2 regions of the Xenorhabdus siamensis genome follow, and region 2 is predicted to be linked to the other one. Evidence: predicted binding sites of a transcription regulator. Region 2 holds the regulator's gene; the other holds the start of a gene.

Region 1 (3,220 bases), on a different contig from region 2:
ACGTATATCCAAGCTATTCAAGGATCACACAGGAGGCTCTGTCGCAAAGATAGCAACACACAATAAAGCAACAGTTCCCAGAATAATTTCCAACCAACTGTTCACTATTAGTAATTCATAACGTCCTTTCTGCTTTAATTTGGGCACCAGAATATAACGATTGATTAAGGCCAAAAGAACCATAGCTGTGACAAGTATGATTTTCAGCCATAGCATTGATTGATATTCGGAAGCAGAGGCATCAAAAGTCAGCCAACCAGGAATTAAAATGGCACTGCTTATAATTCCTGTGACAATCACCAAAAAAACAGCTATGTGCCCGTAGTCAGAAAATCTCCTCATTGCAACTACACTTTCAGCAAACAGGCTATTCTCCATGCTATAATTATCTATCTGGTGAAAAGCTGAGTTTGGTTTGGAAAAATCATTTAGTCGCAAAAATTGCAGGCATAGCAAAAAAGGCCATAGCCCTCCAAACCAATAGCCGGCACTAAGCAAATGAACAATCTGATTCACCTGAAGTAGCAAACCAAGCACCCCTTCATACATAGTAGCATGACCAATGAAAGCATGGCTTGAAAGCAAAATGACAGAGCAGCCTAATAATAAGAAATTCTTTGTCTTAGAATCTCCAGCATCAGTACGTAAAAAGAATATTCCCACAACAGCAAGTGCAGCAACCAATAATTGCCATTGCCATACTTTACCAAAGGAAGTTGCTAACACTGCCTGCCATATTTCAAACTGATAAACGTCGTGCCAGCCATCCCCCATTAACCCCAATTGCCAGACCGTCTCTCAACCGTTTTTTAATCAAAATTAAAAAATGGCCTGAGGCAAGTAGAGTAGTAAACAAGCTGAACCCAAACATCAGCATAACTACCACAAAATGCAAGAATCGGCAGAGTACGTATAACGCCTCAAGTGAAATCATTATCTTACAGTAAAATTGTAAACACCCTTCGTTTTATGACCGTCGACAGAAAGAACACTCCAGTCAACACGATATTCCCCTGCTGCTAGTTTGTCCTCTACAGGCAGGATTAGTTTGGTTTTAGTCGCAGGATCAAGTACTAGCTTACCTGTTTTAATCTCTTTTTTTTCTGGGCCAATTAATTTTACTTTACTAAACCCAAGTTCAATACGCTCTGAGAAACTCAGAGTTATAGCTTGTGGTGCGGCTTCCACCGTTGTATTTTCTGCCGGAGTCTGATCTTTCAAGTGAGCATGGGCTAAAGCCTGTTGGCAGGACATACCGACAAACAGAACAACCAAAGCAGACAAATTGCTCCAGAATGAACGGATATTAAAAATAGACATAATAGGCAACCCTTTAATATACAGATGAATTTTTATGCTTAAAGGGGATTTTATAACAAACGATAAATTTAATCTGTGGTGAAAGTCCTGACCTGTGAAGCACTGCGCAAAAAACAAAAATAGGAGATAAAATGAAAAAAGCGTAATTCCTGCTTAAAAATAAACAAAAAACAGGAATTACGGTAAAAATCATGCAGATTAATTTATCTTAGTGCTTTCTTAAGCATGAGCTGGAACTGAGAGCCCTTTCAAATCTTTATCCAGTAAAAATAAAGAATTACCACTTTCACCCACCATATCCAGTTTATCTAAGATAGATTTGAATAATTTTTCTTCTTCGTGTTGTTCAGCCACATACCACTGTAAGAAGTTAAATGTAGAATAATCCTGGGTTGTCATCGCTAAGTGCGCCAATTTATTGATCTCTTCCGTGATCAATTTTTCGTGTTCATAGGTTTGATTGAACACATCAGAAATAGAATTAAATTCAACAGGTGGAGCCTGAATAGCCCCCAGTACAGGCATTGCTCCTGTATCGCCCAGATAATCAAATAAACGCTGCATATGTTGCATTTCTTCTTGTGAATGGGTTCTCAGAAATGCAGCCGCACCTTCGTAACCTTTATCACCACACCATGCACTCATTTGCAGGTACAAATTAGCAGAATAAAACTCCAGATTTAATTGCTCATTTAATTTAGTGATCATTTCTTGTTTTAACATTAGCCCACCTCCTAGAACTTTATTAAATTATCCATATTATGCCCATTAAAAATCAATAAAACAAAGATAAATTTTTAAATTACAACCAGTTGATATTTAATAAAATATTTTTATTTTATAGCAAGAATAAATCTCATTAAATATAAGAAAATAAGAATCAGTTTTATTTGATTAAATATTTAATCAAAGAATTAATATTTAATAAAAATGAGAATTGATATTATTAATATTTAAGAGATGTTTTTTTATGCAAATAATGTCTTGCCAAATAAGGAAGACTCAATTAATTTTAACCTCTGGGAATGCATAGCACTTTGGGAGAGGAAATAGTGGAGCGTAACTTAGCCAAGTTATCTAAAAATGAGATGGATAAGGTCAATGTTGATCTGGCAGCATCAGGGGTTGCATTTAAAGAGCGCTATAATATGCCTGTCATTCCAGACACTGTTGAGCAAACTCAACCACAACACCTACGGGAATATTTTCAACAACGATTGAACCACTATCGCCAACAATCGAGATATTTGTCTCGCTTACCTTATGAGCCCAAAAACCGTTAAATATGAAAAAAGAGGTAACCACCGCATAAGCGAGTGGTTATCACACCTATTTTCCAATAAATTTATCAGTTGCTGCAATTAACTGATGCAAAATTCCCGGTTCATCAAAGGAATGGCCTGCACCTTCTACAATATAAAACTCTGCCTCTGGCCATGATTTCGCCAGATCCCAGGCATTCTGTAACTGGCATGCCATATCATAACGCCCATGAATGATGACTGCGGGAATATGCCTGATAACGTCAACATGATCTAATAACTGCTGTGTCTCATCTATAAAACCGTTATTGATAAAATAATGGTTTTCAATACGTGCAAACGCCAACGCAAACTGTTCTTCTGCAAATGAATCTGCATGTTCAGAAGGTAATAGTGTGACAGTTTCCCCTTCCCAGGTACTCCATAAACGGGCAGCTTCCAACTGCACTGCGAGGTCATTACTCGTGAGACGTTTGTTGTAAGCCTTTATCACATCAGTACATTCTTCTTCAGAAAGAATAGAAAGTGTACGTTCCCACTTTTCCGGAAAAAACCGGGAAGCGCCTTCCTGATAATACCATTGCAATTCTTGAGGCCGGAGTAAAAATATTCCCCTTAATATCAATTCTGATACAGAA
Region 2 (3,220 bases):
CAGCGGTAATGTCTATGGAAGCCCGTTATAAGAAGTTGATGGCAGAAGGAAAGGTACAGGAAGCCAATGAGTACCGTTTGCTCGATCCGACGGATACCTCAAATACGACATCTGTACAGTTTTACGATCGCCATAGCTATCTGAACCCGTGCATGGATTCTTCCAAACGTTTTGTTGACAAAGTCATCAGTGAAATCGTTGCCATGCACAAAGAAGCCGGGGCGCCACTGAAAACATGGCATTTTGGCGGTGATGAAGCGAAAAATATTCGTTTAGGGGCGGGTTATCAGGATAAAGATGGCCCAATTGAACCGGGTAAGGGGATTATAAATAAAAAAATCGAAGACAAACCATGGGCAAAATCTCAGGCTTGTCAAAAAATGATTACGAAGGGCATTATCAAAGATGTTGATGAGCTGGCCAGTTACTTCGCAATTGAAGTGAGTAAGATTGTCAATGCTCATGGTATTGAGACAATGCAGTCATGGCAGGATGGCCTGAAACATGCGAAATCGGCTAAAGACTTTGCTACTCAGCATGTTACGGTAAACTTTTGGGATACGCTCTATTGGGGAGGTTATGATTCCGTTAATGACTGGGCAAACAAAGGTTATCGTGTCGTTGTTTCCAGCCCTGATTATGTTTACCTAGATATGCCGTACGAAGTCAATCCGAAAGAGCGGGGCTATTATTGGGCATCCCGTTTTAATGATGAAGCCAAAATCTTCAGTTTTGCACCAAATAATATGCCACAAAATGCCGAAACTTCGGTGGATATCAATGGTAACTATTTCAATACCACCAGTAATAAACGTTGGCCAGGGGCGTATGGCGTATCAGGGCTGTTATGGAGTGAAACGGTGCGTACTGATCAGCAAATGGAATATATGATTTATCCGCGTTTGCTGCCGCTGGCGGAACGTGCGTGGCATCAGGCTGAATGGGAACAGAATTACCAACAGGGCAGGGAGTATAAAGGCGGAGTCACACGGTATGTTGAAACCGATAAACTCAATAATGATTGGCGTCGTTTTGCCAATTTAATGGGGCAACGTGAAATGGCAAAACTGGATAAAGCGCATGTTGCATATCGATTACCAATACCGGGAGCAAGGATTGTGTCAGGGACATTGGAAGCAAACATTGCCTTGCCGGGGTTGGCAATTCAGTATTCATTGAATGATGGCAAAACTTGGGAAATTTATGATGACAGACAAAGACCGCACGTTGAAGGTAATGTGAAAGTCCGTTCTGTTAGCACTGATGGTAAGCGTTTTAGTCGAATTGAAGACGTATATCAAAAATAACCACCTGTAAAAAAAGCAACCTGCCGATTAGCTTAAGCTAATCGGCAGCAGCTCCTTTTGACAAGAGCAGATATTGGAAGTGAGTAGCATGTATCACTTCTTATCGTGTCTTCTTATCATGCTTTCTCATCATGTAACGTACTATCTTTACGGCAATCACCTGTAGTACAGTGACCATACAAATAGAGACTATGATTTGACAACTTGATTCCATGACGTGCAGCAATATCTTTCTGACGTTCTTCAATGGACTCATCGCTGAACTCAATCACTTTACCACAGTCGAGGCAAATCAGATGGTCATGGTGATGTTGCTGAGTGAGTTCAAAAACCGATTTACCGCCTTCAAAATTGTGGCGAGTGACAATGCCGGCATCATCGAACTGGTTCAACACGCGATAGACAGTGGCGAGGCCAATCTCTTCACCGATATCAATCAGTTTTTTATAGAGATCCTCCGCACTGACATGATGGCATTCTGGGTCCTGTAGCACTTCCAGAATTTTCAGGCGAGGAAGTGTTACTTTAAGTCCAGCATTTTTCAATGCTTTATTGTTGTCGGTCATGCGGATTCAGTCCTGTAACTTGAGTTTAGTGAACTTGTGATACTTGGGGTATCGTGAGAGAATTATGATTTAGTTTCACGCTGTAAATTATAGGCATGGATATTGAAAATGAAAACCATGCCCACTTCGCTATCATGACACATAATTTAAGAATTATCCCGTGTAAAAGGTAATTGTTTCCTTAATACACACACGAGGGTATCTTTTATGCGCCGAGGATCTCTGATAGGCTCATTTCAGCCTTAATCTGCTGTACCCAAGCATCAACACGCTCTTCGGTCAATTCTGGTTGGCGATCTTCATCAATAGCAAGACCAATGAAGTGATTATCGTCAGCCATACCTTTAGATACTTCAAAGTGATACCCTTCAGTTGGCCAGTGTCCAACAATGATTGCACCACGAGGTTCGATAATATCGCGGATGGTGCCCATAGCATCACAGAAATATTCTGCATAATCTTCCTGATCACCACAACCAAACAGGGCAACTAACTTCCCTTCAAAATTGATCTCTTCCAGAGTTGGGAAGAAATCATCCCAGTCACATTGAGCTTCGCCGTAGTACCAGGTTGGAATGCCTAGCAGCAGGATATCGAAGGCTTCAAGATCTTCCTTGCTGCTTTTGGCAATATCGTGAACTTCCGCAACATCAGCACCGCCCAGTTTTTCTTGGATCATTTTGGCAATGTTCTCTGTGTTGCCAGTGTCGCTGCCGAAGAATATACCTATTATTGCCATAAAGTAGATTAACCTCTTGTTCTATTAGTGTATTAAATCTATACACGTCACGCTGAAATCAGCAGGAAAAATAGCAGTTTTATTAAAATGAAAAACGTTATTTTGACCAAACATCAGTGACAAGTCTGTCAGATTTGTGTGGTGACGCCGCTTCATTCTGTTGAATTAAAGCCGTTAATTGGTAAGGCGATTCTCTGTTGCCAGTTGAGCCAGCAACATCTGTTCAATCAATTCACTGCGGCTGATATTGCGCTGTTTTGCCAGATGGTTGAGAGCACCAACAGCATCTTCATTGAGTTTGAGTTCCACCCGACGCAGTCCTTTGACTTTATCCCGGCGCAACTGGTTGCGTTTATTGATCCTAAGCTGTTCATCTCTGGACAGCGGATTTGTTTTAGGTCGCCCTGGCCTGCGTTCATCTGCGAACAAATCCAGTGTGGTGCGATCAGTTTGTTCTTTTGCCATAAATTCGATTGATAAAGGGCGTGTACCAATAATATAGCGGGCAATGATACCTTAGCTGGACGCGTGTCGCTACTGGTTGATGGGAGAGATTGTTGGTTGATAAGAGAGATTGTTGGGTTCAGCCAAAATTCAGACATAATAAT

What was found. The regulator Fur, encoded in region 2, represses iron uptake genes when iron is present. The targets are predictions, from matches to a motif close to ATAATAATGAGAACNACTATCAA.
Region 1: ftnA (non-heme ferritin) is a predicted target of Fur. The motif match lies at 2,245-2,267, and genes of this name have one in related genera.

What each region holds. Positions count from the first base shown of each region.
Region 1 covers NZ_JBBMXE010000006.1:122,726-125,945, forward strand. The annotation lists partial or broken gene copD (copper homeostasis membrane protein CopD) at 25-931, opposite strand; gene copC (copper homeostasis periplasmic binding protein CopC) at 934-1,320, opposite strand; gene ftnA (non-heme ferritin) at 1,540-2,043, opposite strand; gene AAC852_RS06645 (DNA polymerase III subunit theta) at 2,373-2,603, shown strand; gene pip (prolyl aminopeptidase) at 2,650-3,220, opposite strand, start outside.
Region 2 covers NZ_JBBMXE010000008.1:145,839-149,058, reverse strand. The annotation lists gene AAC852_RS08885 (beta-N-acetylhexosaminidase) at 1-1,307, shown strand, start outside; gene fur (ferric iron uptake transcriptional regulator) at 1,424-1,873, opposite strand; gene fldA (flavodoxin FldA) at 2,079-2,612, opposite strand; gene ybfE (LexA regulated protein) at 2,787-3,077, opposite strand.